4 regions of the Citrobacter enshiensis genome follow, and region 2 is predicted to be linked to each of the others. Evidence: predicted binding sites of a transcription regulator. Region 2 holds the regulator's gene; each other region holds the start of a gene.
The links. Region 2 encodes PurR, which represses purine synthesis genes. Its sites were predicted from a motif close to CANGCAAACGTTTGCNTG; they were not measured.
Positions count from the first base shown of each region.

Region 1: the regulator PurR is predicted to act here: its motif matches at 4,355-4,372, upstream of pyrD (quinone-dependent dihydroorotate dehydrogenase).
Region 3: the regulator PurR is predicted to act here: its motif matches at 3,630-3,647, upstream of purL (phosphoribosylformylglycinamidine synthase).
Region 4: the regulator PurR is predicted to act here: its motif matches at 2,822-2,839, upstream of gltS (sodium/glutamate symporter).

Region 1 is NZ_CP119862.1:3,040,728-3,048,723, reverse strand. Features, by position in the region: gene ssuB (aliphatic sulfonates ABC transporter ATP-binding protein) at 1-729, opposite strand, end outside; gene ssuC (aliphatic sulfonate ABC transporter permease SsuC) at 726-1,517, opposite strand; gene ssuD (FMNH2-dependent alkanesulfonate monooxygenase) at 1,529-2,674, opposite strand; gene P2W74_RS14785 (sulfonate ABC transporter substrate-binding protein) at 2,671-3,645, opposite strand; gene ssuE (NADPH-dependent FMN reductase) at 3,638-4,213, opposite strand; gene pyrD (quinone-dependent dihydroorotate dehydrogenase) at 4,468-5,478, shown strand; gene zapC (cell division protein ZapC) at 5,645-6,187, shown strand; gene P2W74_RS14765 (YcbX family protein) at 6,184-7,293, opposite strand; gene rlmKL (bifunctional 23S rRNA (guanine(2069)-N(7))-methyltransferase RlmK/23S rRNA (guanine(2445)-N(2))-methyltransferase RlmL) at 7,391-7,996, shown strand, end outside.
Region 2 is NZ_CP119862.1:2,616,952-2,624,947, forward strand. Features, by position in the region: gene sodB (superoxide dismutase [Fe]) at 1-55, shown strand, start outside; gene P2W74_RS12785 (MFS transporter) at 109-1,275, opposite strand; gene cydH (cytochrome bd-I oxidase subunit CydH) at 1,442-1,531, opposite strand; gene purR (HTH-type transcriptional repressor PurR) at 1,828-2,853, shown strand; gene punR (DNA-binding transcriptional activator PunR) at 2,850-3,782, opposite strand; gene punC (purine nucleoside transporter PunC) at 3,895-5,100, shown strand; gene cfa (cyclopropane fatty acyl phospholipid synthase) at 5,394-6,542, shown strand; gene P2W74_RS12815 (riboflavin synthase subunit alpha) at 6,584-7,225, opposite strand; gene mdtK (MdtK family multidrug efflux MATE transporter) at 7,443-7,996, shown strand, end outside.
Region 3 is NZ_CP119862.1:1,238,050-1,246,045, reverse strand. Features, by position in the region: gene purL (phosphoribosylformylglycinamidine synthase) at 1-3,555, opposite strand, end outside; gene mltF (membrane-bound lytic murein transglycosylase MltF) at 3,812-5,359, shown strand; gene tadA (tRNA adenosine(34) deaminase TadA) at 5,368-5,871, opposite strand; gene yfhb (phosphatidylglycerophosphatase C) at 5,927-6,562, opposite strand; partial or broken gene P2W74_RS06075 (PTS transporter subunit EIIC) at 6,593-6,679, opposite strand; gene murQ (N-acetylmuramic acid 6-phosphate etherase) at 6,742-7,635, opposite strand; gene P2W74_RS06065 (MurR/RpiR family transcriptional regulator) at 7,752-7,996, shown strand, end outside.
Region 4 is NZ_CP119862.1:60,239-68,234, reverse strand. Features, by position in the region: gene recG (ATP-dependent DNA helicase RecG) at 1-1,417, shown strand, start outside; gene gltS (sodium/glutamate symporter) at 1,459-2,664, opposite strand; gene xanP (xanthine/proton symporter XanP) at 2,891-4,282, shown strand; gene P2W74_RS00305 (AsmA family protein) at 4,404-6,128, shown strand; gene yicI (alpha-xylosidase) at 6,280-7,996, opposite strand, start outside.

The DNA.
Region 1 (7,996 bases), 420 kb from region 2:
TTGCATCACCCGGTTTAACACTTCTGCTTCAAGCTCTGCTAAACGTACCGAACCCCGTCGGCGTGGGCGTGGGATATCCACGGTCAGGTCCAGACCGATTTTCCCGTCCTCAATCAGCAGCACGCGGTCGGCCATGGCAACCGCTTCACTGACGTCATGCGTAACCAGCAGAACGGTAAAGCCATGCTCTTGCCACAGCGAGACGATCAGATCCTGCATCTCCAGACGGGTTAAGGCATCCAGTGCGCCAAGCGGTTCATCCAACAGCAACAGGCCGGGTCGATGGATTAAGGCACGCGCCAGCGCCACCCGCTGTTTTTGCCCTCCTGAGAGTGCGGCTGGCCATTCGGTTGCGCGATTTTCCAGACCGACTGCCGCCAGCGCCTTGCGTGCAGCATCCTGCCAGCTGCCTTTCAGACCCAACCCGACATTGTCGATAACGGACTTCCACGGGAGCAGGCGCGCATCCTGAAACATCATTCGCGTATCGTCCTGGATTTCTGCCAGCGGGGTGGTTCCGGCGAGCAGTTCGCCTGCCGTCGGTGATTCCAGTCCGGCCAGCAGCCGCAGCAGGGTGCTTTTACCCCCGCCGCTACGCCCGACCACGGCGACAAACTGGCCTGCCGGAATATGCAGATCCAACTGATTGAGCACGGTATTGCTGGCGTACCGTTTGGTGACCGTATTGAGCAGCAGCGGCGTACCCTGATTCAGACGTGCGGTATTCATACGGTTGCCTCCTTCACGTAATATGCCGGGTTCCAGCGTAGCCAGCTGCGCTCAAGCCACTGTGCGCTAACATCGGCGAGTTTACCGAGCAGGGCATAGAGAATAATGGCGACTACGACCACATCCGTTTGCAGAAATTCGCGGGCATTCATCGCCAGGTAGCCAATCCCGGAGTTAGCCGAAATCGTTTCGGCTACAATCAGTGTCAGCCACATCAGCCCAAGCGCAAAACGTACGCCAACCATAATCGAGGGGAGGGCGCCGGGCAGGATCACGTGGATAAACAGCGGGAAACCGGACAGGCCGTAACTGCGCGCCATCTCCACTAATTCGCGATCGATATTGCGGATCCCGTGCCAGGTGTTGATATACAAAGGAAACAGTGTCCCCAACGCGACCAGAAAGATCTTCGCGGACTCATCAATACCGAACCACAGGATAACGAGTGGGATCAGCGCCAGATGCGGTACGTTACGCAGCATCTGAATTGAGGTATCGAGCAGACGTTCCCCCCAGCGTGAAAGACCGCTGATAAGCCCCAGCGTCAGGCCAATCGATCCGCCGATCGAGAAGCCGATCAGCGCGCGCCAGGAGCTAATAGCCAAATGCTGCCACAGCTCACCACTGACGGAGAGTGTCCAGAACGCTTCAACCACGCCCTCCGGTGAAGGAAATATGCGACCGGAGAGCCAGCCAATTGAAGATGCAAGCTGCCAGAGTGCAACGATGCCCACCGGTAAAAACCAGGGGGCAACGCGCAGTAACCCTTTGTGTGTTCGCGTTGCCATCGATGTACTCCTTAGCTTTGCGCGACGTTACGCGGGATAAATTCGTTGGCTACCGCTTCGCCCTGCTGAAGCAGTGGCTGCGGTTGCGGAATTTCCGGTATCGCGATATCAAGATGAGGGAACAGCAGCTCACCCACTTTGTACGCCTCTTCGAGATGCGGATAACCGGAGAGGACAAAGCTGTCGATACCGAGCGCCGCATACTCATTAATACGTGCCGCCACCGTTGGGCCATCTCCTACCAGCGCGGTTCCCGCACCGCCACGTACCAGCCCGACGCCTGCCCACAGATTTGGGCTGATCTCCAGCTTGTCCCGCTTGCCGTTATGCAGCGCTGCCATTCGATGCTGACCGACGGAGTCGGTTCTGGCGAAAGCCGCCTGCGCTTTGGCAATGGTGTCATCATCCAGATGCGCAATCAGCCGATCCGCAGCCTGCCAGGCTTCGTCATTGGTTTCGCGAACAATCACATGCAAACGAATACCAAAACGGATCTTGCGCCCGCGCGCTGCGGCTTTGGCGCGTACCTGTTCGATCTTCTCTCTCACCAACTCCGGCGGTTCGCCCCAGGTGAGATAAAGATCCACCTGTTCGGCGGCCAGATCCTGTGCCACGTCGGAAGAGCCGCCAAAGTAGAGGGGAGGGTGCGGCTGCTGTATCGGCGGGAAGAACAGTTTTGCCCCGCGAACGTGAATATGTTTACCGTGAAAATCGACGGTTTCACCCTGCAATAACCGCCGCCAGACCTGAGTAAATTCAGAAGAAGCGGCATAGCGTTCGCTGTGATCGAGGAAAACGCCGTCGCCTGCCAACTCTTGCGGATCGCTGCCGGTGACCAAATTAAAGAGCGCGCGACCATTGGAGAGCCTGTCGAGCGTCGCGGCCTGGCGTGCGGCGACCGTGGGTGACGTCACGCTGGGGCGTAGCGCCACGAGGAACTTAAGCCGTTGCGTTACCGGGATCATTGACGCTGCAACCAGCCACGCATCTTCGCAGGAGCGCCCGGTGGGGATCAGCACGCCGGTAAAGCCCAGGCGGTCCGCGGTTTGCGCGATTTGCTGCAGATAACCGTGAGTAACCGGGCGCGAACCTTCTTCTGTTCCCAGATAGTGCCCGTCACCGTGTGTAGGTAAAAACCAGAACATATTCAAACTCATAATTTTGCTCCTTCCTGCTGAGTGGCGTGCCAGATGCGGTCGCGAATATCGATTTTTTTCGGTACCAGACGGTTGTCGTAAAACAGATCGGCGGTTTGTTGCTGCAGTGCGGCAACCGTGGCATCAACCGGCGCTATTGTGGTTGGGGGGCGATGGTCCAGATAGCTGGCGATCACCGGCGCGGGCAATCCCATCGTTTTGGCAAGCAGCGCAATACTTTGTTCGCGTTGGCTAAGCGTCAGCGCATCGGCCTGACTGAAGGTGTTGAGCACGCCCTGAATAAAGGCGCCATTTTTTTCAGCATACGGGCGCGCCGCCAGATAGAACGACCCGGTTTGTTTTAAGTCAGAGCCGTCCTTCAGTACGCGCACGCCGCCTTGCAGAAGTGCTGCTGAATAGTAGGGATCCCAGATAGCCCAGGCATCGACGTTACCCTGCTGGAAGGCCGCACGGGCGTCCGCCGGGGTCAGAAAGGTCGGTTGAATATCGGTAAATTTTAACCCTGCCTGCTGCAAAGCCCGGAGCAGCAGGTTATGTGAACTGGAACCTTTCTGGAAAGCGACCTTGCGCCCTTTTAGATCTGCCACGCTTTTAATCGGGCTGTTTTCAGGCACCAGAATCACTTCAGCCTTCGGTTTAGGCGGTTCGACGCCGACATACACCAGGTCCGCGCCGGCAGCCTGCGCGAAGATCGGTGGGATATCGCCAGTGCTGCCCAGATCGATACTGCCGACATTCAGCGCTTCAAGCATCTGTGGTCCTGCCGGGAATTCTATCCAGGAGATTTTCGTTTGCGGATAGCGTGTTTCCAGAAGTTGGTGGCTTTTTGCCAGCACCATACTGATGCTGCCTTTCTGATAACCGATACGCAGCGTCTCTGGCGCGGAGGTCGCTGCGTGAGACAGGGCTGAAAGTGACAGTAAACCAGCCAGCGCCAGCCAGGGGGAATGACGTTTGAAGAGATTAAGCATGGGCGATCCCCTGCGATGAGTGAAAGGTGGGAACTTGTACATCCCGACGATGCAGCGCGTGCCAAAACGTCTCGAGCGCGGTGTCCAGGCGCAGTTGTAGGTTCGGGGTGAAGTGTGGTTTATGCTGATAATCAATAACCTGAGAGTCATCAGCAAACACGCCATGCAGAATTTCCTGCGCTTTAAGCGCGCTTAATACCGGCTTGAGCGCATAGTCAACAGCCAGTAAATGCGCGACAGTGCCGCCGGTGGCGAGAGGCAAAACCACTTTCCCGTCGAGCGCCCGCTCAGGCAGCAGGTCAAGCAACGTTTTTAACGCCCCGGAATAGGCCGCTTTATAAACGGGCGTGGCGACAATCAGCCCATCGGCCTCTTTTAACTGGGCGACGAGGGTTTTCAGCGCGGGGCTGTCGAATCGCGCATATAAAAGATCTTCAGGCGCAAAGTTGTGGAGGTTCCAGTGGCAGACCTCGACATCCAGCGCACTGAGTTTTTCACGGGCATATTCCAGTAACGCACTGGAACGTGAGGGAAAACGCGGACTTCCCGCCAGAGTGATGATGCGCATATTCTTAATCTCTCCTTATAACCAATTAGTTTCTTTTTACTAACATTGATAACAATTTGTGCAGTCTGACAGAGAGATTTTGTGAATCGAAATGATTTATCCGGCAGAGAAAATCTGAAAAACGCATAATTACGTGGGGAGGAAGAAAACGATTGCGTGGACATCGTCATTTATTGCCGCAGGTCAATTCCCTTTTGGTTCAACATCGCACATAATACGCCCCCGGTTTGCACACCGGGAATCCAGGAGAGTTCATGTACTACCCCTTCGTTCGTAAAGCCCTTTTTCAGCTCGATCCAGAGCGCGCTCATGAATTAACATTTCAACAATTACGCCGTATCACAGGGACACCGCTGGAAGCGTTTGTGCGCCAGAAAGTGCCAGCAAAGCCTGTTACCTGTATGGGGCTGACGTTTAAGAACCCGCTTGGTCTGGCAGCAGGTCTGGATAAAGATGGGGAGTGCATTGATGCGCTGGGCGCAATGGGGTTTGGCTCGATAGAGATAGGCACCGTGACGCCACGCCCTCAGCCTGGCAACGATAAACCCCGCCTTTTCCGCCTGGTCGATGCGGAAGGGTTGATCAACAGAATGGGCTTCAATAACCACGGCGTTGATAACCTGGTGGAGAACGTTAAAAAATCGCATTTTGACGGCATCCTGGGGATTAATATCGGTAAAAATAAAGATACGCCGGTAGAGCAGGGTAAAGATGACTATCTGATTTGTATGGAAAAAATCTATGCTTATGCCGGTTATATCGCGATCAATATCTCTTCACCAAATACCCCAGGATTACGCACGCTGCAATACGGCGATGCGCTGGACGATTTATTGACGGCAATTAAAAATAAACAAAACGATCTGCAGGCGATCCATCAAAAATATGTGCCGGTGGCAGTAAAGATCGCACCGGATCTTTCCGAAGAAGAACTGATTCAGGTTGCCGACAGTTTAGTCCGTCATAATATTGATGGTGTTATTGCCACCAATACAACGTTGGATCGTTCTCTGGTTCAGGGAATGAAAAACTGTGACCAAATGGGTGGTTTGAGTGGACGACCGCTGCAATTAAAAAGTACAGAAATTATTCGACGTCTGTCGCAGGAATTAAACGGACAGTTACCGATTATTGGTGTCGGTGGCATTGACTCCGTGATTGCGGCGCGTGAAAAAATGGCGGCCGGCGCCTCGCTGGTGCAAATTTATTCTGGCTTTATTTTTAAAGGTCCGCCGCTGATTAAAGAAATCGTTACCCATCTCTAACCTTTTCCCTTAATCGGACAACCAGGGCTTTATTTCCAGCCCTGGTTGTTTTATATTCCTTCACTGTTGCTTATTTATACATTTTGGTCTTTTCTTATTAAGGCAATAAACGAAGCGGCAATCAGGACAATGTTGCAACAGGATGTTAAGCCCAGGAGATAAACGAATGCGAATTAAACCTGACGATAACTGGCGCTGGTATTATGATGAAGAGCATGACCGAATGATGCTCGATCTGGCCAATGGCATGTTATTTCGCTCGCGTTTTGCTCGCAAAATGCTCACCCCTGATGCTTTTTCACCCGCCGGTTTTTGCGTTGAAGATGCCGCGCTTTATTTTTCTTTTGAAGAAAAATGCCGCGACCTCGAATTATCTAAAGAACAAAAAGCGGAACTGGTGCTTAATGCGCTGGTGGCTATCCGTTATCTCAAACCCCAGATGCCAAAAAGCTGGCACTTTGTTGCGCATGCAGAAAACTGGTCGCCCGTCTGTGGCGATGCGGCCTGCGTTTACTTGAGCGACACAGAAGAGCAGGTGAATTTACTGGTGGTGGAACCGGGTGAGAATGCAGCGCTTTGCCTGCTTGCTCAGCCTGGCGTGGTGGTTGCGGGACGAACGATGCAACTGGGCGATGCAATAAAGATCATGAATGACAGACTGAAACCGCAAGCCATTATTGACAGTTTCAGCCTTGAACAAGCCGTTTAACTTTCCAGTCTGAGCGCCGTTTTCGGTACACAACTACAGCAAAGAATGGTGCCATCCTCGCCTATCGCTGATTTTTTCAGCGGGTTGACTTCGCCTTCCAGCAACCGTACACGACAGCAACCGCAAATACCCGCCCGGCACGAATAGGGAACCCGAATCCCCTGGTTTTCCAGTTGTTCTAACAACACCTGTTGGTTGTTGCCACGAAAAGCCTGTCCATGCCAGTCGATATTCACCGCCGCATCAGGGTGTTGCTCTGCGGCTACGGTATCGTCAGATGCCGCGGCACCATATTTTTTTGCGGGCCCCGTAGCCAGTATTTCGACCTCATCACCTGTGCGGATCACGCCGCTGTTGCGCGCAATCAGATTCTGACCGAAATCGACATCGCCATTATCCAGCGCCGTGCGGAAACGCTGCAATGTGGCTAACGGTTCGCCAGAGGGATGTTTTTGACCTTTTTCCGGGCTGACGGTGGTGAAAATACAGCGGCTGCACGGCTTTGCAACGTCAAAAATAACGTCGCCAATGCGGATCACTTTCCAGGTGTCCTCTTCCCAGGCGGCGGCACCGCTCACCACCAGGTTAGGGCGAAACTGTTCCATTTTCACGCTGGCAGGGCAGCGCTGTTGTAAATCACGCAGAGAGGCTTCACTGGCCAGCAGGTACGGGAAGCCATCAGCGAAGGAGAGCGGCACGCTGCTGTGTTGTTTTACGCGACGCGTCAGGTTCGGCCCGACCCACCGTAATTGCACCTCGCGGGAGAAGAAACCACTCAGCCACCGATTGACAGCATCGGGTGCGATGCGGGCGGTAAAATGGTTCCCCCAGACTTCAGTTGGGGCATCTTGTTCGGCGAAATCAGCGAATCGGACCAGCGCGCTGCTACCGTCCGGGGCCGTAAGATGCAGTCCGTCGTGCAGCGGGGAAGGGGTAAAACGAACCATTTGCGGAAACTGGCGGGCAGTGATGAAGGTGCCATCGGGTTCAGTGATCATAAAAATACGATCAAACGCCAGACCACTGGCGTCGGCCAGCGCGTGTGTCAGGCCAATGCCGCGCATTGATTTAACCGGATGAACAAAAAGTCTGGTTAGCGTCACCACTGTACAGCCCTCAAATGAAAATAAGCCCTCAACTTTATGACATACAGCCCATATTAGCTATAATGCGCAGCAATTTTCCCCGAGTAAAAGTGACGATATGAATTCTCTGTTTGCCAGTACGGCCCGTGGGCTGGAAGAGCTGTTAAAAACTGAACTGGAAAACCTGGGCGCTGAAGAGTGCCAGGTCGTTCAGGGTGGTGTCCATTTTAAGGGCGACACACGGCTTGTTTACCAGAGCCTGATGTGGAGCCGTCTGGCCTCTCGCATCATATTGCCGATGGGGGAATGCAAGGTCTATAGCGATCTGGACTTGTATCTCGGTGTTCAGGCAATCGACTGGACAGAGATTTTTAATCCAGGCGCCACGTTTGCTGTGCACTTCAGCGGCCTGAATGACACCATCCGTAACAGCCAGTACGGCGCAATGAAAGTGAAGGATGCCATTGTGGACGCCTTCACCCGCAAGAACCTGCCGCGCCCGAATGTGGATCGTGAATCCCCGGATTTACGTATCAATGTCTGGCTGAACAAAGACACTGCCAGTATTGCCCTTGATCTGAGCGGCGACGGTCTGCATCAGCGTGGGTATCGCGATCGTACCGGTCAGGCACCAATTAAAGAAACGCTGGCGGCGGCGATTGTGATGCGTTCTGGCTGGCAGCCGGGCACGCCACTGCTCGACCCGATGTGCGGTTCGGGTACG
Region 2 (7,996 bases):
GCATTTCTGGGCGCTGGTAAACTGGGAATTCGTTGCGAAGAACTTCGCGGCGTAAATAAGACAACGCAGAAGGTATCCCTTCTGCGTTTTTATTTTTAACTCACTCGATCAGTTGGCGACATATGCCGTTTCAGGCTGCCTTCTCGCTGAAACAAAGACCAGCAATAACGCCAGCCCTGCCACGATAGCTCCCATCACCGGAACAAAGCTATACCCCAGACCGCCAGAAATCACTGCCCCGCCTGCCGCCGCGCCTAACGCATTGCCAAGGTTAAAGGCCCCGATATTCACCGACGAGGACAACCCCGGCGCTTCACTGGCAACACGCATCACGCGCATCTGCAAAGGCGGAACGACGGCAAATGTCGCCGCCCCCCACACCACCATACTGAACGCAGCGCCCAGATCATTGCGTGCAAGGAAAGGAATGGCCAGCATGATAACCACCAGCAGCAGTAAGAAACCTTTCAGAGTACCGTTGACGGATCGATCGGCCAGTTTGCCGCCTAAATAGTTGCCGATCGAGAATCCAACGCCGATCAGCACTAACATCGCGGTCACGAAGGCCGGCGTGGCATGAGCGATGTTTTGCAGAACGGGTGAAATATAGGTGTAGAGGGTAAACATGGCCCCTGCGCCCAGTACGGTGGTGAGCAGTGCAGAAAGCACCTGCGGGCGTAACAAGACAGCCAGTTCTTTACGCACGTCCGGCCGTTCCCCTGCACCGCCTTTCGGCAGAGAGAAGAACAAACTGAGCATGGCAATCACACCCAGCCCTGCGGTCGCTAAAAAGGACATCCGCCAGCCAATGGTTTCCCCAAGCCATGTGGCAGCAGGCACGCCGCCAATGTTCGCAATGGTTAACCCCATAAACATTGTCGCCACGGCGCTGGCCTGCTTATGTTTTGGCACCACACTTGCCGCCACGACCGAACCCAACCCGAAAAAGGCACCGTGATTAAGGCTGGTCAAAATGCGCGATAACATTAAGGTGGTGTAATCCGGCGCAATGGCCGACAGGACGTTGCCCAGCGTAAAAATGGCCATCAGAAAAATCAGCGCATTACGACGAGCGCGGTGCGACAGCAACAGGGTCATTAACGGCGCGCCCACCATCACCCCCACCGCATAAGCGCTGATGAGCATCCCGGCGGCGGGAATGGAGACGTTCACGCCATGAGCAATGACGGGCAACAGGCCCATCGGAGAGAATTCCGTGGTCCCAATACCGAATGCGCCAATCGCAAGCGCCAGTAAGGGGTAATTAATTTTCATACATCGACTCCGCTGCACCGTGCCGCGAAGCGACACCCGATAAGAGCCAAAAGCATGACATCAATCACAAAAAGAATAAAGTTAACAGAATGGCAAAAGACTTTTGCCGATTTAGTAACAATGAAGGGGCAACGAAATGAGGGAGAGCACGCTCCCTCACGGTAAATCAGTGCAGTGCTGCGGTCAGACCACCCGCTACGATCAGACCCAGAACAATAAGAGTGGTTATTAACGAAAACTTCAGATCGGTGCTCATCAAATTTGCTCCTTTTTATTTCCACACAAAAAGTGATATTGCGCATTTTTACACACTTGGATGTAAAAATCTCCCAGGATTTATATTGATAACCACTTTTAACTCTTCCCCTTTTCGTCAAGATCAGACAAAATTCCACGCTTACTTGATTAGCGTACCGGCCATTGACCCCCTCCTGACGTTTCGTGTCGTTTTCCCGGCGTGCCGCAACCCTGATGTTGCGATAAGGGTGTGTAAAGGCAAACGTTTACCTACAGTATTTTCAGGAGTTTGGATATGGTCTGGAGTGAAATGTAATGGCAACAATTAAAGATGTAGCGAAGCGAGCAAACGTTTCCACTACAACCGTATCACATGTAATTAACAAAACGCGTTTTGTCGCAGAAGAGACACGTAATGCCGTCTGGGCTGCCATCAAAGAACTGCACTACTCCCCGAGTGCGGTCGCCCGCAGCCTGAAGGTGAACCACACCAAATCTATCGGCCTGCTGGCAACCAGCAGTGAAGCCGCTTATTTTGCTGAGATTATTGAAGCCGTTGAGAAGAACTGCTTCCAGAAAGGCTATACCCTGATCCTTGGCAATGCCTGGAATAATCTCGAAAAACAGCGGGCCTATCTTTCCATGATGGCGCAAAAGCGTGTGGATGGCCTGCTGGTCATGTGTTCGGAATATCCGGAGTCTCTGCTTTCCATGCTTGAAGAGTATCGCCATATTCCGATGGTGGTGATGGATTGGGGCGAAGCGAAAGCCGACTTTACCGATACGGTCATTGATAACGCTTTCGAAGGCGGTTATATGGCCGGTCGTTATCTGGTGGAGCGCGGTCATCGTGAAATCGGCGCCATTCCCGGCCCGATGGAGCGCAACACCGGCGCTGGCCGCCTGGCGGGCTTTATGAAGGCGATGGACGAAGCACTGATAAAAGTCCCGGAAGACTGGATTGTGCAGGGCGATTTTGAACCCGAGTCAGGTTATCGTGCAATGCAGCAGATCCTCTCTCAGTCCCATCGCCCGACCGCGGTATTTTGCGGTGGCGACATCATGGCAATGGGGGCGCTCTGTGCTGCCGATGAAATGGGCTTGCGGGTACCGCAGGATATTTCGGTGATCGGTTATGACAATGTGCGTAACGCGCGCTATTTCACACCCGCACTGACCACCATTCACCAGCCTAAAGACTCACTTGGCGAAACGGCCTTTAATATGCTGTTAGACCGTATCGTGAATAAGCGTGAAGAGTCGCAGTCCATTGAAGTCCATCCGCGCCTGATCGAACGTCGTTCGGTTGCTGATGGTCCGTTCCGCGACTATCGTCGTTAAGCCTCCTCTGCGGGAACCTCTTCAGGTTCTCGCAGCCACTCTTTGTTCAGCGTTTCACTGTCGCCTAAATACTCCAGCAACCAGGCTAAGGCGGGCGACGTATCATTTTGCTGCCAGGTCAGGCAACATGCCGCATCCGGGAACGGATTCTCCAGGGTTAACGCAACCCATTTGCCACTGTCGAGCCACGGTTTTGCAAAATGCGTGGGCACCATACCGACGCATAACCCGGCGGAAAGACAGGTTGCTGACGACTCCCAATCCGGTACGATCACGCGCTTTTGGTTGTCCAGCAGCCAGGTTATGCGTTTAGGCAGTGTCCGTGACGTGTCTTCACGGACCAGCGACGGCCAGTTGCGCAACGTATCATCACTCAAGGGACCGGGCATCGCCGCCAGGGGATGATGACTTGCCACCACGCAGCTCCAGCTCAACATTCCCATATCGCGAAAGGTATAGCGCCCCCCTACGGGGATCGCCTGCGTCGCACCAATAGCCAGTTCCACGCGTCCGTCGGAAAGCGCATCCCAGACGCCGTTGAACACCTCCTGAGAAACGACCAGCTCAACGTCATCAAAGTGGCGGTAGAAATCGACAATCATCTGCCGGGTGCGTTCTGGCCGCACAATATTGTCTACCGCGATAGGCAGTTGCCCTCGCCAACCGTTCGCAATCTGTTGGCACTGCTGGCGGGTGATCTGCATTTTTTTGATAACAGAGCGGCCTTCTTTTAAAAACCAGGCACCGGCAGGCGTCAATTCCACATCCCGATGGCGTCGTTCAAACAAGGGCACCGCCAGCCACTCTTCCAGTTGACGTACGGTGTAGCTCACTGCAGAAGGCACGCGATGCAGCTCCTGGGCGGCGGAACTGAAGCTGCCATTGCGCGCGACAGCATCAACAACTTCAAGGGAATATTCTGACCACATATTCTGCCTACAAAAAATTTGAATTCAGTAGACAAATATTAGCGTTTCACAACGGGAATTTCACTCCCTACACTCTGCGGCAATGTCTTACTGATAAAAAAGAGAATGTAATATGCAACCGGGAAAAGGTTTTTTAGTCTGGCTGGCGGGTCTCAGCGTACTGGGTTTTCTGGCAACAGATATGTACTTACCTGCATTTGCTGCAATTCAGGCCGATTTGCAAACACCGGCCTCTGCCGTCAGCGCCAGTCTGAGCCTGTTCTTAGCCGGATTCGCCATCGCACAACTCGCCTGGGGTCCGCTGTCCGATCGCTACGGTCGTAAGCCCATATTATTGGTCGGCTTGTCGATCTTCGCCCTGGGAAGTCTGGGTATGCTGTGGGTAGAAAGTGCAACGGGCTTGCTGGTTCTGCGCTTTATCCAGGCCATTGGCGTGTGTGCTGCTGCGGTTGTCTGGCAGGCACTGGTGACGGATTACTACCCGTCGCAAAAAGTTAACCGTATTTTTGCCACCATCATGCCATTGGTCGGGTTGTCGCCTGCGCTTGCGCCGCTGTTAGGTAGCTGGATCCTCGCGCATTTTTCCTGGCAGGCCATTTTCGCCACGCTGTTTGTGATTACGCTGATCCTGATGTTGCCCGCCCTGCGTTTAAAACCCACCGCAAAAGCACGTGACGATAGCCAGGATAAACTGACGTTCACCACCCTGCTGCGTTCGAAAGCCTATCGCGGGAACGTGCTGATTTACGCTGCCTGTTCCGCAAGCTTCTTCGCATGGTTAACCGGTTCGCCGTTCATCCTTAACGAAATGGGTTATAGCCCCGCAGTGATTGGTCTCAGTTATGTTCCGCAAACCATCGCCTTCCTGATCGGTGGCTACGGTTGCCGTGCGGCGTTACAAAAATGGCAGGGACAACAACTGTTACCCTGGTTATTGGTCATCTTCGCATTGAGCGTCATCGCCACCTGGGCGACCAGTTTTATTCACCATGTCTCGCTGACCGAAATTCTGATCCCCTTCTGTGTCATGGCTATTGCCAACGGCGCGATCTACCCTATTGTTGTGGCTCAGGCATTGCGTCCATTCCCACAAGCCACCGGGCGTGCCGCAGCATTGCAGAACACGCTGCAGTTGGGTCTCTGTTTCCTGGCCAGTCTGGTTGTCTCCTGGTTAATCAGCACACCGTTGCTGACCACCACCAGCGTCATGTTATCAACGGTCGCTCTCGCAGGATTAGGGTATTGGATGCAGTTGCAGGCGAGTGAGTCAACGCATCACACCTCCCACTCTGAGATGGCGCACAACGATTCGTACTAAAAATAACGTTAATAGCCACTCATTAGCTTGCTAACATTTTTGGGTTGTTTCACCGATTGTTGAAGCCTATACTCATTTTTGGCTGTTATATAAATACGATAAATATTGCGATCTAACGGGAGCCGGAGCGCTCCCGATTAACCAAGGAATGGCCTTTTCGGCAAGGGTTCTCCCTTCCTCTGTTCTACGTCGGATTATAGGCTCGCGGACTTTATCCGTGAGATTTCTCACATAGCCCAAAAAGCGTCTACGCTGTTTTAAGGTTCTGATCACCGACCAGTGATGGAGAAACTATGAGTTCATCGTGTATAGAAGAAGTCAGTGTACCGGATGATGACTGGTACCGTATCACCAACGAATTACTGAGCCGTGCGGGCGTTGCTATCAACGGTCCTGCCCCGGCTGATATTCAAATCAAAAACCCCGATTTTTTCAAACGCGTATTGCAGGAAGGATCGCTGGGTTTAGGTGAAAGCTACATGGATGGCTGGTGGGAGTGCGAACGGCTGGATATTTTCTTCAATAAAGTTCTGCGCGCTGGCCTCGAAAATCAACTTCCTCACCATTTCAAAGATACCCTCCGCATCGCAGGCGCGCGCCTGTTCAATCTGCAAAGTAAAAAACGCGCCTGGATAGTCGGCAAAGAGCATTACGATCTTGGTAATGATCTTTTCAGCCGGATGCTTGACCCGTACATGCAATATTCCTGCGCTTACTGGAAAGAGGCCGATACCCTGGAATCTGCCCAGCAGGCGAAGCTAAAAATGATTTGTGAAAAATTGCAGCTTAAACCGGGTATGCGCGTGCTGGATATTGGCTGTGGCTGGGGCGGATTATCGCAATATATGGCGGCCAATTACGCGGTCAGCGTGGTGGGAGTGACCATTTCTGCGGAACAGCAGAAAATGGCGCAACAGCGCTGCGAAGGGCTGGATGTCACCATTCTGCTGCAGGATTATCGCGACTTACAGGATCAGTTCGATCGAATTGTTTCGGTAGGTATGTTCGAACATGTCGGCCCCAAAAACTACGACACCTACTTTGAGGTGGTTGACCGTAATTTAAAATCTGACGGCTTGTTTCTGCTTCATACCATCGGCTCCAAAAAGACCGACAACAATGTCGACCCGTGGATCAATAAATATATCTTCCCGAACGGTTGCTTACCTTCCGTGCGTCAGATTGCCAACGCCAGTGAACCGCATTTTGTGATGGAGGATTGGCACAATTTTGGCGCCGATTATGATACAACGCTGATGTCGTGGTATTCGCGCTTTATCAATGCCTGGCCTGAAATCGCAGATAACTACAGCGAGCGTTTTAAACGGATGTTCAGTTATTATTTGAATGCCTGCGCTGGCGCCTTTCGCGCCCGCGATATTCAACTCTGGCAGGTCGTTTTTTCGCGCGGTGTTGAACACGGTCTGCGCGTTCCCCGCTAGATGAACAGCCCCCGAATTCTGCGGGGGCTGCTTCCATTTCGCTAAGCGTCATTCGCCAGCTTATTTACGGCACTGTCCCGGGCCGCTAATACGCGCTCAACCGTATCGACAACCGCCTGGGTTTGCGGATCGATTTCGATATTCACGCGAGCGCCCAGCTTTTTCTTGCCCAGCGTGGTGCGTTCCAGCGTTTCTGGAATAAGGTGAACACAAAAGCGCGTCGCGGTGACTTCCCCAACCGTCAGACTGATACCGTCGATGCCGATGAATCCTTTATACAGAATATATTTCATCAACTGCGGGTCCTGCACTTTGAACCAAATCTGACGGTTATTTTCTGAGGTCAGAATTTTTGTGATCTCGGCGGTGGTCATAATATGGCCCGACATTAAATGCCCGCCAATCTCATCACTGAATTTTGCGGCGCGTTCAACGTTAACGCTATCGCCGACGTTCAGCTCACCTAAATTAGTAATGCGTAAGGTCTCTTTCATCAAATCAAAACTGATCTGATTACCCTTGATTTCGGTGACGGTCAGACAGCAACCATTATGCGCCACCGACGCGCCCGTCTCCAGCGCATCCAGCATGTATTCAGGTAATTCCACTACATGAGTGCGAAAATTCGGTTTTTCATCAATCGACACCAGTCTGGCGGTGCCCTGCACAATACCCGTAAACATACCTGCAACTCCTGAAATCAGTTTGAATATCTCTGCCCAGCACAATAGCAGGTGAAAATTCAGGTTGCCAGCAAAGTGCCGCTCCCCCCTGTTTTTTCACTGGAGAATTACGTATTCCTCGCTACAATAGACTGAAAATTCCCCTGCATCTTCTTCTTGCTGCCACTTAAGGCGGCTTTTCTGGTCTCTCAAATAACAACAAAAACAAGGTGTATACGTGCAAAAGTATATCAGTGAAGCGCGTCAGTTATTAGCTCTGGCAATACCGGTGATTCTCGCGCAAATCGCCCAAACCGCGATGGGGTTTGTTGATACCGTGATGGCCGGTGGATACAGCGCCACAGACATGGCGGCTGTCGCCATTGGCACTTCCATTTGGTTACCGGCCATTCTGTTCGGTCATGGACTGCTGCTGGCATTGACTCCCGTCATCGCTCAGTTGAATGGTTCCGGACGTCGTGATCGTATCGCGCATCAGGTGCGCCAGGGATTCTGGCTGGCGGGGGGGGTCTCCGTCCTCATCATGGTCGTGCTGTGGAACGCCGGGTATATCATCCGCTCCATGCATAATATTGATCCGGCGTTGGCCGATAAAGCCGTCGGTTATCTCCGGGCCCTGCTCTGGGGAGCGCCGGGATATCTGTTTTTCCAGGTGGCGCGTAACCAGTGCGAAGGATTGGCCAAAACCAAACCCGGCATGGTCATGGGGTTCCTCGGGCTACTGGTCAACATTCCGGTTAACTACATCTTCATTTATGGCCATTTTGGTAT
Region 3 (7,996 bases), 1.4 Mb from region 2:
CATTCCCTGCAGTAACAGGGATGGGCTTTGGGTCACTTCCACCAGACTAAAGCGCGCTTCAAAACGGTCGGAATGGTTACGCACAAAGCGCGGCCACAGGTCGCTGCCCGGGATCAACTCACGCAGATTGGACATCATCTGGCAGCCATTACACACGCCAAGCGCCAGCGTTTGCGGACGGTGGAAGAAGGTTTCGAACACATCACGCACGCGGTTGTTAAAGAGGATCGATTTCGCCCAACCTTCACCCGCCCCCAGCACGTCACCGTAAGAGAAGCCGCCACACGCCACCAGCGCCTGGAAGTCATCAAGGCCCGTGCGCCCCGCCAGCAGGTCACTCATGTGTACATCGATTGCATCAAAGCCCGCACGGTGGAAGGCGGCAGCCATTTCCACATGCGAGTTGACGCCCTGCTCGCGCAGCACCGCAACTTTTGGACGCGCACCGGTCGCGATATATGGCGCAGCGATATCTTCGCTGATATCAAACGACAGCTTCACGTTAAGGCCAGGATCGGCATCATTGGTTTTCGCATTATGTTCCTGATCGGCACATTCAGGGTTGTCACGCAGACGCTGCATTTGCCACGTGGTTTCAGCCCACCAGGTACGCAATGTGGTACGGCTTTCGCTGAAGACAACCTGACCCTCCGCTTCGATAACAAAACGGTCACCGGAAACGGCCTGACCTAACGCGTGAACGCAGTCGCCAAGACCATGTTGTGCCAACACTGCTTCGACGGCCTGACGATCCGCCGCACGAACCTGAATGACAGCCCCCAGCTCTTCGTTAAACAGCGCGGCCAGACGATCGTCGCCCAGAGCAGCGATATCCGCCTGAATGCCACAGTGACCGGTAAAGGCCATCTCAGCCAGCGTCACCAACAAACCGCCATCAGAACGGTCATGGTAAGCCAGCAGTTTGCGCTGCGCCACCAGCGCCTGCATCGCATCATAGAAGCCTTTCAGCTGTGCGACGTCACGCACGTCTGCCGGTTTGTCGCCAAGCTGACGGTAAACCTGCGCCAGCGCAGTTGCGCCCAGTGCGTTGTGCCCTTTGCCAAGGTCAATCAGCAACAGCACGTTGTCTTCCGTGGAGAGCTGCGGTGTGATGGTGTGACGAACATCTTCCACGCGGGCAAACGCGGTGATCACCAGCGATAATGGCGAGGTCATTTCACGCTGCTCGTTGCCTTCCTGCCAGCGGGTTTTCATCGACATTGAGTCTTTGCCCACCGGAATGGTCAGACCCAATGCCGGACAGAGTTCTTCACCCACCGCTTTTACGGCCTCATACAAGCCAGCGTCTTCGCCCGGGTGGCCTGCTGCCGCCATCCAGTTTGCAGACAGTTTGATACGTTTGATATCACCAATCTGCGTCGCCGCAATGTTGGTGAGCGCTTCCCCAACCGCCAGACGGGCGGAAGCAGAGAAATCCAGCAGCGCGACCGGCGCACGCTCGCCAAGCGACATGGCTTCGCCGTAGTAGCTGTCCAGGCTGGCGGTGGTTACCGCACAGTTCGCCACCGGAACCTGCCACGGGCCAACCATCTGATCGCGCGCCACCATGCCGGTGACGGTGCGGTCGCCGATGGTGACGAGGAACGTTTTTTCCGCCACGGCAGGTAAATGCAGGACGCGGTTGACCGCATCGGCAACGGTAATATCACGACGATCCAGCGCGTCGCCTTTTGCTTGCAGCCGCTGCACATCGCGGGTCATTTTCGGCGTTTTGCCCAACAGGACATCCAGCGGCAGATCGATAGGCTGATTATCGAAATGACGGTCATTCATCGAAAGATGCTGTTCTTCGGTCGCCTCACCGATCACAGCGTACGGCGCACGCTCGCGCTTGCAGAGCGCATCAAACAGCGGCAACTGATCGGCAGCAACCGCCAGAACATAACGTTCCTGCGATTCGTTACACCAGATTTCCAGCGGACTCATACCTGGCTCATCGCTGAGAATGTCACGCAGTTCAAATTTGCCGCCGCGCCCACCGTCGCTCACCAGTTCCGGCATCGCGTTAGAGAGACCGCCCGCGCCAACGTCGTGGATAAACAGAATCGGGTTCGCGTCGCCCAACTGCCAGCAACGGTCGATAACCTCCTGGCAGCGGCGTTCCATTTCCGGGTTGTCGCGCTGGACGGAAGCAAAATCGAGATCGGCATCAGACTGGCCGGACGCCATGGAAGACGCCGCGCCGCCGCCGAGACCGATATTCATCGCCGGACCGCCGAGTACGATCAGCTTCGCGCCAACGACGATCTCGCCTTTCTGTACGTGATCGGCGCGGATATTGCCGATCCCGCCCGCCAGCATGATCGGTTTGTGATAGCCGCGTAGCTCTTCGCCGTTGTGGCTGTTCACTTTCTCTTCATACGTACGGAAGTAACCGTTCAGCGCCGGACGACCAAATTCGTTGTTAAATGCTGCGCCGCCCAGCGGGCCTTCGGTCATGATGTCCAGCGCGGTAACAATGCGCTCCGGCTTACCGAAATCTTCTTCCCACGGCTGTTCAAAGCCCGGAATACGCAGGTTAGAAACGGAGAAACCGACCAGACCGGCTTTCGGCTTCGCACCGCGCCCGGTCGCGCCTTCATCACGGATTTCACCGCCGGAGCCAGTCGCCGCACCCGGCCACGGCGAAATCGCCGTCGGGTGGTTATGGGTTTCTACTTTCATCAGGATGTGTGTAGGTTCCTGATGGAAGTCGTAACGACCCGTTTCATGGTCGGCAAAGTAGCGCCCCACTTCAGAACCTTCCATTACCGCCGCGTTATCTTTATAGGCAGAAAGCACGTGATCCGGCGTGGCCTCGAAGGTGTTTTTAATCATCTTGAACAGCGATTTCGGCTGTTGCTCGCCATCAATGATCCAGTCGGCGTTGAAAATCTTGTGACGGCAGTGTTCGGAGTTCGCCTGGGCGAACATATAAAGCTCAATGTCGTTTGGATTGCGGCCCAGGTTGCTGAAGGCAGTATGCAGATAATCAATTTCGTCATCCGCCAGCGCCAGGCCCAGACGCAGGTTAGCGTTAACCAATGCCTGACGACCTTCGCCCAGCACATCAACGCTGGCAACCGGTGCCGGTTGGTGGTGAACAAACAGTTTTTCTGCGTCGTTCAACGAGGAGAAAATCGTCTCCATCATGCGGTCGTGCAGTTCAGCGGCAACGCTTTGCCACTGCTCAGCGGTCAGTGGCTCAGCGTCAACGTACCAGGCAATGCCACGTTCCAGACGGCTCACCTGTTGCAGGCCGCAGTTGTGTGCAATATCCGTTGCTTTGGAAGACCAGGGAGAGATGGTGCCAGGACGAGGGGTAACCAACAGCAGTTTTCCCTCCGGGGTATGGCTGCGTAAGCTCGGGCCATACTTCAGCAAACGGGCAAGCTGCGCGTGCTCATCGTCGTTCAACGGGGCATTCAGGCAGGCAAAATGGACATACTCAGCGTAAATATTGTTGACCTGGAGGTTGGCAGCCTGAAAACGCGCCAGCAGTTTGTTAATACGGAATGCAGACAGTGCAGGCGAACCACGCAGAATTTCCATCATAAGTCTCTCGTCTTCTAAGCTTTCGGTGTGCCCAAGTGGGGAAACGGGCGCCATTATAAAGAATCTGGCGCGCTGACGAAACCGTTTGCGTCGAAATAAAATCACAGCCGTTTCTTATCATCCGATGCGACACTGATTCCGAATTAGTTGCCAACTGTCGTATTGTTGCGCAAAATGCCGCACATCAATGACTCACACTGGCTTTAATCACTACATTTTCAGGCTGAGAAAACGCACGATTCAGAGAATTAACTAATTGAAAAAATTAAAGATTAATTATCTGTTCATCGGCATACTGACGCTGCTGCTGGCAGCGGCCCTCTGGCCATCAATCCCCTGGTTCGGTAAAGCCGATAATCGTATCGCCGCCATTCAGGCGCGGGGAGAGCTGCGCGTCAGTACCATTGACTCACCGTTAACCTACTCAACCCTCAATGGAAAAAAGTTCGGTCTGGATTATGAACTGGCGCAGTTGTTCGCCAACTACTTAGGCGTAAAGCTGAAAATCACCGTGCGTCAGAACATCAGCCAGTTGTTTGACGATCTGGACAGCGGCGATGCCGACCTGCTGGCCGCAGGTCTGGTCTATAACAGCGAGCGCGTGAAAAACTACCAATCGGGTCCAACGTACTACTCTGTTTCTCAGCAGGTGGTCTATCGGGTCGGACAATACCGCCCGCGAACGCTTGCCACCGTGAATGAAAACCAGCTCACCATTGCGCCGGGTCATGTGGTCGTGAATCACTTACGCGCCCTGAAAGAGACGAAGTACCCCGAACTCAGTTGGAAAGTCGATGACAAAAAAGGCACAACGGAACTGATGGAAGCGGTGATCAGCGGCGAACTGGACTACACCATCGCAGACTCGGTGGCCATCAGCTTGTTCCAACGCGTACACCCTGAGCTGGCCGTTGCGCTGGATATCACCGACGAGCAGCCTGTCACCTGGTTCAGCCAACTGGATGATGACAATACGCTCTCGGCAGCCCTGCTCGATTTTTTTAACGCCATTAATGAAGACGGTTCTCTGGCGCGACTGGAAGAGAAATATTTGGGTCACGGCGGCGACTTTGATTATGTTGATACCCGCACCTTCTTACGCGCGGTGGATAGCGTGCTGCCGGAGCTGAAACCACTGTTTCAGAAGTATGCGCAGGAGATCGACTGGCGTTTACTGGCGGCTATCGCGTATCAGGAATCCCACTGGGATGCGCAGGCCACCTCGCCAACCGGCGTCCGCGGCATGATGATGCTCACCAGGAATACCGCCCAGAGTCTGGGGTTGACCGACAGGACCGACGCCGAACAGAGCATCAGCGGCGGCGCGCGGTATCTGCAGGATATGATGAGCAAAGTCCCTGATACCGTCCCCGAAGAAGAGCGTATCTGGTTTGCGCTCATCGCTTACAATATGGGCTATGCGCACATGCTCGACGCCCGGGCGTTAACGGTAAAAACCAAAGGGAATCCGGACAGTTGGTCCGATGTAAAGCAGCGCTTGCCGCTGCTCAGCCAGAAACCGTATTACAGTAAGTTGACCTATGGCTATGCGCGCGGGCATGAAGCTTACGCCTATGTGGAAAATATTCGCAAGTATCAAATAAGCCTGGTCGGTTATCTGCAGGAGAAAGAAAAACAGGCTGCAGCAACGATGAAACTGGCGCAGGACTACCCGGCGGTGTCTGCGGAGGAGTTTGGTAAAGAGAGGCTCTCCCTCTCCTCGTTTTTGTCTCAGTCGTCCTCGGCCTACCTGATGCCTTCGCCGACCTTACTGTTGCCGCCGAAGAAAAAAGCGGAAGACTAACGCGACGCTTATTCAGGCGTCGCCGATAACTTTCTCAGCGCTTTGATTTCCTGACGACGCATGCGGAAAAAATCGCTCAGCAGCGTCGCACATTCATCACGCAAGATGCCCTCGGTGATTTCCACCCGATGATTCATACCAGGGTGATGCAAGACATCCATCAGCGAGCCTGCCGCGCCTGTTTTTGCATCACGCGCGCCAAAAACCACCCGACCAATCCGACTGTGGACCATCGCGCCCGCACACATTACGCAAGGCTCCAGCGTGACGTACAGCGTGGTGTCCAGCAAACGGTAGTTTTGCAGCACCAGTCCCCCCTGTCGCAACGCCATAATTTCCGCATGCGCAGTAGGATCGTGATGACCGATCGGCCGATTCCACCCTTCGCCTATGACGCGATTGTTGTACACCAATACAGCACCCACCGGCACTTCGCGTTCGTCCCAGGCGCGCTTCGCCAGCGTCAACGCATGACGCATCCAGTATTCGTGGCTAAATTCGACTTCAGACAAAGGGAGACTCCAGTAATAAAAGCGGGCGCATTATACACAGACGCTCTGCTTTGCACTATTCCAGCTGCTGGAGCTCGCCGCGCGGTGTGACGCGCCAGCGATGCTGACAAAAGTAGAGTAACGGGTTGTCCTGCTTGCTGTCGCTGTATCCACTATACAGACGTAGCGGCGTGCCAATCTGCCGCTCAAGTTGCGCGACTTTTTCGTGCCCCAGGCAACGCAGGGGCAATACCCAGCCACCGTAGCCTCGCTGGATCTGACTGGCGATCAGGTTAACGCGCGGCAGCCATGGCGTATCAAAATAGACCTGCTCGACCAGCGACTGCGGAGAGCCGGTGATAAGCCAGATATCGGCGTCAGAACTCAACAAATAGGTTGTGAGACGTTCCTGCACAATCGGAAACGCGGTGACGTTATCCCGAAACCAACGCACAAAGTCAGCCTGACGCGCTTTCAGGCGCGCTTCGCTGTGGCCGAAGGTACATCCCCACAACAGAAGACTCATGGGCCAGCGAGCAGCCCGCCCTTTTATCGCCAACGCAATCGCAATGATCGGCAGTAAAGGCAGCACGAGCAGCACATTCAGCGGCTGGCGACGCAACAGATAACGCAGGAAACTGCCAAACATATCCTGCTGGTGTAACGTACCATCCAAATCAAAAAATACGACACGACGCTCGTGGCTGGTCAAACCCTGCTCCTCTGGTTCGTTGAACTCCGGCTACCTGGTCAGCAAAAACCCGGCGACAACTGCTATTAAATAGCCTAACAGATAGAACATCACTTTTCCGGCAACAATCGTTAATGCACACAGTCGTGTCACATCAAAGATGAACAGCTCGCTCCCCCGTCGCTGCCATGCTCGTCTTTTTAGTTTTCCAATGCTGCCCGTAAAAATCCCTGGTGAGCCGACAGTTTTTCTCTGGCGGCTGCCGCGTCCAGTCCGGAGAGCGCCATCAGAATGGCCGGTTTAACCTCAAAATCAGTTTGTTTCAGTAGCGCTTGTGCTTCTTCTCGCGTAATCCCTGTCGCTTCCACCACCATGCGACACGCCCTGTCGATCAGCTTGACGTTGGTGGCCTTCATATCGACCATCAGGTTTTGGTATACCTTGCCGAATTTCACCATTGCGCCAGTGGAGATCATATTGAGCACCAGCTTTTGCGCAGTACCTGATTTCAGTCGCGTTGACCCCGTCAGCGCCTCAGGGCCGACCACCGGCGAAATCGCAATGTCCGCCTCACGCGCGATCGGAGAGTCAGGATTACAGGAAATCGCGACCGTGGTGCATCCTGTCTGGTTGGCATAGGTCAATCCGCCAATCACATAAGGCGTGCGACCTGATGCCGCCAGTCCAACCACCAGATCCTGCGTGGTCAGATTGAGTGCTTTTAAGTCGTCCTCTCCTAACTGCAGACTATCTTCGGCCCCTTCGACCGCCTTCAACAACGCGCCGGGTCCCCCCGCAATCAATCCCACGACCAGTCCATGCGGTACGCCAAAGGTTGGCGGGCATTCAGAAGCATCAAGCACACCCAGCCGTCCACTGGTGCCAGCCCCCATGTAAATAATGCGTCCCCCTGCCTTTAACGCATTTGCAGCGGCATCGACTGCACGCGCAACGTCCGGCAGAGTTTCTTTTACTGCAAGCGCTACCAGCGTATCCTGTTGATTAAAACGATGAACCAGCTCGAGCGTGGATAAAGCATCGAGGTCCATAGTCTGTGGATTACGGCTTTCTGAAACTAACGCGCCGAGATTCATTTCTTCTCCTCAGGAATTTTTAATTCATAATAATTATCTATAATGGAATATTATATTCATTCAGGCGAGTGAAATTTTGTGTCGTTGTCGCCATCACGTTTTCGCCAGGAGAGCCCATGAACTGTTTGATCCGTATTCGTCAGCGTTATCCCCATCTCGCACAAAGCGATAAGAAGCTTGCGGATTATCTTCTTTCGCAACCGGATAACGCGCGGTATCTCAGCTCGCAGCAACTTGCCGCCGAAGTGGGCATCAGTCAGTCCAGCGTGGTGAAATTCGCGCAAAAAATGGGGTTTAAAGGCTTTCCGGCACTCAAACTGGCGATCAGCGAAGCGCTGGTGAGTAATCCGAATCCTCAGTC
Region 4 (7,996 bases), 2.4 Mb from region 2:
GCGGCTGATCCTGGAAGAATTACTGGCGCATAACCTGAGTATGCTGGCGCTGCGTGCCGGAGCGCAGCGATATCACGCGCTGTCGCTCAGTGCGCAAGGCGAACTCAAAAATCGTTTTCTTGATTCACTGCCCTTTAAACCGACTGGGGCGCAAACGCGTGTGGTGGCGGAAATCGAACGCGACATGGCGCTGGATGTGCCAATGATGCGCCTAGTGCAGGGTGATGTCGGCTCCGGTAAAACGCTGGTTGCGGCACTCGCCGCGCTGCGGGCGATTGCCCACGGCAAACAGGTGGCGATGATGGCCCCGACCGAACTGCTCGCGGAACAACACGCCAATAACTTCCGCCACTGGTTTGCCCCGCTCGGCATTGAAGTGGGCTGGCTGGCCGGTAAACAAAAAGGCAAAGCGCGTCTTGCGCAACAGGACGCCATCGCCAGCGGTCAGGTACAAATGGTGGTCGGTACTCACGCCATTTTCCAGGAACAGGTGCAGTTTAACGGCCTTGCGTTAGTGATCATCGACGAACAGCACCGTTTTGGCGTACATCAGCGCCTGGCGCTGTGGGAGAAAGGTCAGCAACAAGGGTTCCACCCGCATCAGTTGATCATGACCGCGACACCGATTCCACGCACTCTGGCGATGACAGCGTATGCCGATCTCGACACCTCGGTGATCGACGAACTGCCGCCGGGCCGCACGCCGGTCACCACTGTCGCCATTCCGGATACCCGCCGCAGCGATATTATTGACCGGGTGCGTAACGCATGTACCCACGAAGGACGCCAGGCTTACTGGGTTTGTACGCTGATTGAAGAGTCGGATCTGTTAGAAGCGCAGGCGGCGGAAGCCACAAGTGAAGAACTGAAACTTGCCCTGCCTGAGCTGAACATTGGTCTGGTGCACGGGAGAATGAAACCCGCCGAGAAGCAGGCGATCATGGCTGCCTTTAAGCAGGGCGATCTTCATCTTCTGGTTGCTACCACCGTCATTGAAGTGGGGGTGGATGTTCCCAACGCCAGCCTGATGATTATTGAAAACCCGGAGCGTCTGGGTCTTGCGCAATTGCACCAGCTGCGCGGACGCGTCGGTCGCGGCGCAGTGGCCTCGCACTGCGTCCTGCTCTACAAATCTCCCCTGTCAAAAACGGCGCAGACACGCCTGCAGGTTCTGCGCGACAGCAACGACGGTTTTGTGATTGCGCAAAAAGACCTGGAGATCCGCGGACCCGGCGAATTGTTGGGAACCCGTCAGACGGGAAGCGCTGAATTTAAAGTGGCGGATTTACTGCGCGATCAGGCCATTATTCCGGAAGTTCAGCGCATTGCGCGCCATATTCACGAACGTTATCCACAACAGGCTACGGCGTTGATCGAGCGCTGGATGCCGGAAACCGAACGTTACTCCAACGCCTGAAGCTAAAACAGCGCGGCGGTTTTCACACCGCCGCATTGTCCTTATTGCGCAAAAATCGGCAACAACAGGTACAGCTTAATCACCAGCGCGTTGACGATGTCGATGAAGAACGCCCCCACCATCGGCACCACCAGAAACGCCATATGCGACGGACCAAAGCGCTCGGTAATTGCCTGCATATTGGCTATCGCCGTCGGCGTAGCGCCAAGACCAAAACCACAGTGCCCGGCAGCCAGTACAGCGGCATCGTAGTTTTTACCCATCATGCGCCAGGTCACAAACACGGCGTACAGCGCCATGAAGATGGTCTGCACCACAAGAATCGCCAGCATCGGCAACGCCAGCGAGGCCAGTTCCCACAGCTTCAGGCTCATCAGCGCCATCGCCAGGAACAGTGAGAGACTCACGTTACCCAGCACCGAAACCGCCCGCTCAAACACGCGATAAAAGCCCGCTAGCGCCAGTCCGTTACTGAGGATCACGCCGACGAACAGTACGCAGACGAATGTCGGCAGTTCCAGCACGGTTCCCACCAACATCTGGGCAACCACTTTGCCGACGGTCAGACAAATCGCGATAAGCGCAATGGTTTCGATCAGCACCAGTGAGGTGATCATGCGCCCAACGTCCGGTTTCTCAAACGCTGTCGGCACTTCCTGATCGTCTGGCATACCGTCTGGCGTGGTGGAGTGCTTCACCAGGTAACGCGCCACTGGTCCGCCGATCAGCCCACCCAGCACCAGACCAAAGGTTGCGCATGCCATTGCCACTTCCGTCGCATTGGTGAAGCCATAGCGTTCGATGAACAGCTTGCTCCATGCCGCCCCAGTGCCGTGTCCGCCCGAAAGCGTAATTGAACCCGCGATCAGCCCCATCAACGGATCCAGCCCCAACAGGCTGGCCATACCGATGCCGATGGCGTTTTGCATCACCAGTAAACCCACCACCACGATCAGGAAGATGCCGACGACACGGCCACCCGCACGCAGGCTGGCAATGTTAGCGTTCAGGCCAATGGTGGCAAAGAACGCCAGCATCAGCGGGTCTTTCAGGCTCATATCAAAATCCATTTCCCAGCCCATGCTCTTTTTCAGCACCAGTAGAGCGATTGCCACCAGCAATCCACCGGCAACCGGTTCAGGAATGGTGTATTTCTTCAGAAAGGAGACAGACTGGACCAGCTTGCGTCCCAGCAGCAACGTCAGCGTTGCTGCAACAAGTGTCGATAAAGTATCGAGATGAAACATATTAAGCTCCTTTAAGTACGCATCGCTCCTCGCGAACGATGTATTCCTCGGTCATTTCTCAGCTCTTAACGAGTAATCGGCATGGATTTTAATCAGAAAAGGTACAAAAGTTATATAAAAAGGTGATTTTATCTGTTTTAAATATTAAGAATAACGATTAGCAAACGTTTGCTTTTGCCACCAGGTCAGATAAAATGCCCGCTTTTACACTACGGGATTGCCTCTGATGTCTGTTAACACTGTCGAGTCAGAAAATGCGCAACCGATTGCGCAGACTCAAAACAGCGAACTGATTTACCGTCTTGAAGATTGTCCGCCGCTTCCTCAAACTCTTTTTGCCGCGTCTCAGCACCTGCTGGCAATGTTCGTCGCAGTCATCACGCCCGCGCTGTTAATCTGCCAGGCGCTCGGTTTACCGGCCCAGGATACTCAACACATTATCAGCATGTCGCTGTTCGCCTCCGGTGTGGCCTCTATCATTCAAATTAAAGCATGGGGTCCGGTAGGCTCAGGGTTGCTCTCGATTCAGGGAACAAGTTTCAACTTTGTCGCCCCGCTGATTATGGGCGGCACGGCGCTGAAAACCGGGGGCGCAGATGTTCCCACCATGATGGCGGCGCTGTTCGGTACACTGATGCTGGCAAGCTGCACCGAAATGGTACTCTCCCGCGTACTGCATCTGGCGCGTCGTATCATTACCCCGCTGGTTTCCGGCGTGGTGGTCATGATTATCGGCCTGTCGCTGATTCAGGTCGGCCTGACGTCCATCGGCGGTGGTTATGCCGCGATGAACGACAACACCTTCGGCTCACCGAAAAACCTGCTGCTGGCGGGCGTCGTTCTGGCATTGATCATTCTGCTTAACCGTCAGCGTAACCCTTACCTGCGGGTTGCTTCGCTGGTGATCGCCATGGCCGCAGGCTACGCGCTGGCATGGTTTATGGGCATGCTGCCGGAAAATACCGCCCCGACCACCCAGGATGTCATCATGGTGCCAACGCCGCTGTATTACGGGCTGGGCATTGACTGGAATCTTCTGCTGCCGCTGATGCTGGTCTTTATGATCACCTCACTGGAAACCATTGGCGATATTACCGCCACCTCCGATGTTTCTGAGCAACCCGTTTCCGGGCCTCTGTATATGAAGCGTCTGAAAGGCGGAGTGCTGGCTAACGGCCTGAACTCGTTTGTCTCTGCGGTGTTTAACACCTTCCCGAACTCCTGCTTCGGTCAAAACAACGGTGTGATCCAATTGACGGGCGTTGCCAGCCGCTATGTTGGCTTTGTTGTCGCGTTGATGCTGATTGTCCTGGGCCTGTTCCCGGCAGTGAGCGGTTTTGTACAACACATTCCAGAACCCGTGCTCGGCGGTGCGACTCTCGTGATGTTCGGTACTATCGCCGCCTCCGGGGTGCGTATCGTGTCGCGTGAGCCGTTAAACCGTCGCGCTATCCTGATTATCGCCCTGTCGCTGGCGGTAGGTCTGGGCGTTTCCCAACAGCCGCTGATCCTGCAGTTCGCGCCGGACTGGGTGAAAAACCTGCTCTCCTCCGGGATTGCCGCAGGCGGTATCACCGCAATCGTTCTGAACCTGATTTTCCCGCCAGAAAAGCCGTAAGCGGAATGTGGCGGCGATCGACAATCGCCGCCACAGAAACGCTCTTTCACTATTCCCGCCTTGAGGATTACGCCTAAATCGTGCATAACTCAGTTATGTGCACTTCGCGGGATGGAAGACCATGAAATTTATTGGAAAGCTGCTTATCTACGTGCTGATCGCCTTTTTGGTGGCGGTTATTGTGCTCTATTTTCTGCTGCAAACCCGCTGGGGAGCAGAACGCGTCAGCAACTGGATCTCTGAAAATAGCGGCTACCACGTGGCCTTTGATGCGATGGATCACCGTTTTTCCTCCCCTTCCCACATCCTGCTGGAGAACGTCACCTTTGGCCGGGATGGTCAGCCTGCCACGTTAGTCGCAAAAACCGTGGATATCGGACTCAGTAGCCGCCAGCTGACCGATCCCCAGCATGTTGACACCATCCTGCTTAAAGACGGGACGCTGAATATCTCCTCGCAAACGGCGCCGCTTCCCTTCCGGGCCGATCGCTTAGAGCTGCACGATATGGCGTTCAACAGTCCCGGCAGCGAGTGGAACCTGAGCGCGCAACGGGTAGACGGTGGCGTGATCCCCTGGAATCCTGAAGCAGGCCGGGTACTCGGCAGCAAAGCACAGATCCAGCTCAGTGCAGGTTCGCTGACGCTGAACGACATCCCCGCCACTAACGTGCTGATTGAAGGCAGCATCGACAAAGAACAGGTGACACTGAGCAACATTGGCGCAGACGTCGCACGCGGCGCATTAACCGGCGTAGCGCGACGAAATGCGGACGGCAGTTGGATTGTTGATAGCCTTCGTCTGAACGACATCCGCTTACAAAGCGACAAAGTGCTGGCGGAATTCTTTTCGCCGCTCACAAGTATTCCTTCCCTGCAAATTGGCCGCCTTGAGGTGACCGACGCACGCCTGCAAGGTCCGGACTGGGCAGTGACCGATCTTGACCTCAGCTTGCGCAACCTGACCTTCAGCAAAGATGACTGGCAGACTCAGGAGGGCAAATTGTCAATGAATGCCAGTGAGTTCATCTACGGTTCGCTGCATCTCTTCGACCCCATCTTAAACGCGGAATTCTCTCCGCAAGGTATCGCGCTACGTCAGTTCACCACCCGCTGGGAAGGCGGCATGATCCGCACATCCGGTCATTGGCAGCGTTCCGGTAAAGCACTCGTTCTCGACGATACGGCCATTGCCGGGCTGGAATACACCCTGCCGACAAACTGGAAACAGTTGTGGATGAAACCATTACCCGGCTGGCTCAACAGCCTGACGTTGAAGAAATTCAGCGCCAGTCGCAATCTGGTGATTGATGTTGACTCCACTTTCCCGTGGCAGCTCACCGCGCTGGACAGCTACGGCGCGAACCTGGGGCTGGTTCAGGACCATCAGTGGGGCGTGTGGAGCGGGAACGCCACCCTCAACGCTGCGGTGGGCACGTTTAATCGCGTGGATGTGCGTCGCCCCTCTCTGGCGCTGACGGCAAACAGCAGTACGATTAACATCAGTGAACTGAGTGGCTACACCGAGAGAGGATTGCTGGAAGCCACCGCCAGCGTTTCACAGGTGCCGCAACGCCAGACCCAGATAAGCCTGAACGGGCGAGGTGTTCCGGTGAACATCCTGCAACCGTGGGGCTGGCCAGCACTGCCGATTTCTGGCGACGGGAATATCCAGCTTACCGCCAGCGGCACTATTCAGGCCGATACGCCGCTGAAACCCACGGTGAACGGTCAGTTACACGCTCTGAATACAGAGAAACAGCAGGTCGAACAGACGATGACGGAGGGCGTGGTGTCGACGGTTTCTGCTGCGGTTCCCACTGTGGCGCCTTCATCACCCCAGCTCTGAAACACAGGCCCGGTAAGCGCAGCGCCACTGGGCAATTTTAGGCTCAGGGGCCAACAAAAACGCCGGGTGGCGGCTTCGCCTTACCCGGCCTACAAATCAAACTCCGGCACCATACACATCCCCTCGCCCCTTTGGGGTGAGGGGAACAGCATCACAGGTGAATCACCAGCTCATTTCCTGCCGCTTTCACCACCACACCCCACTCGCTGCTGGCGTAAGAGCCGCCTTTCACATCGCCGATTTGCGGGATGTTACGCAGGCACAGCGTCCAGTCGCGCGCATCGCCTTCGCCCGTTACGGTGAGCGTATTGTGGGTACGCTTCGCTTTTAGCGTGAAGATAATCGAACCGTCTGCGGCAGGGACTTCGCAGAACGTTTCACGCCCCTCTTCCAGGTGGAACAGCTGGAAAGCGGTGCCTTCATGCCAGGCGTAATCCGGCTTCTGGCTATTGCAGCCCAGCGCCAGCAGGGTGTTGTCTCGCACGTACACCGGCAAACTCAGGACGTCATGCTGCTGTTTGTGCCAGCGGCTACCCGCGACCTCGTCATTGCGCCACAGGTGCGTCCAGCGCCCTTCCGGCAGATAAAACTGCACATCACCCGCCTCCGAGAACACCGGTGCCACCATCACGGAATCCCCCAGCATGTACTGGCGGTCGAGGTAATCGCACGCCGGATCGTCCGGAAATTCGAGCATCATGGCGCGCAGCATCGGCGTACCGCACTCGCGAGCCAGCGCCGCCTGGCGATACAGATACGGCATCATCCGGCATTTCTGCTCAGTGAAATAGCGCACCACATCGCAGGATTCGTCGTCGTACGCCCACGGCACCCGGTAGGATTTGCTGCCGTGCAGGCGACTGTGGCTGGAGAGTAAGCCAAACGCGCACCACCGTTTGTAGACGTGCGCCGGTGCGGTATTCTCGAAGCCGCCAATATCATGGCTCCAGAAACCAAACCCTGAGAGGCCGATAGATAACCCGCCGCGCAGGCTTTCCGCCATGGATTCATAGTTGGCGTAGCAGTCGCCGCCCCAGTGTACCGGGAACTTTTGCGCACCGACGGACGCGGAGCGCGCAAACAGTACCGCTTCCTCTTCGCCGACGGTCTCTTTGAGCACGTTCCACACCAGTTCGTTGTAGATGTACGCATAATGGTTATGCATTTTCTGCGGATCGGCACCATCGAACCACTGCACATCGGTCGGGATACGTTCACCAAAGTCGGTTTTAAAACAGTCGACGCCGATATCCACCAGGCCTTTCAGCTTGTCGGCATACCATTTACAGGCATCCGGATTGGTGAAGTCATAAATCGCCAGCCCCGGCTGCCATTTATCCCACTGCCACACGGATCCATCCGGGCGTTTCAGCAGGTAGCCTTTCTCTTTCAGCTCGTTAAATACCGGCGATTTCTGACCGATATAGGGGTTTATCCACACGCAGACCTTCAGCCCCTTGGCTTTGAGTCGGCGGATCATCCCTTCCGGGTCCGGGAAGGTCACCGGGTCCCACTCGAAATCGCACCACTGGAAGGCTTTCATCCAGAAGCAGTCGAAGTGGAATACATGCAGCGGCAAATTGCGCTCCGCCATACCGTCAATAAAGCTGTTTACCGTTGCTTCATCGTAGTTGGTGGTAAACGAAGTGGTGAGCCACAGGCCGAACGACCACGCGGGCGGCAGCGCCGGGCGGCCAGTGAACTGCGTATAGCGGTTCAGCACCTCTTTCGGGGCCGGGCCGTCGATCACGAAATATTCCAGATATTCGCCTTCGACGCTGAACTGCACTTTGGAAACTTTCTCGGAGCCGACTTCAAAGGAGACGTTTTCCGGATGGTTCACCAGCACGCCGTAGCCGCGGTTGGTC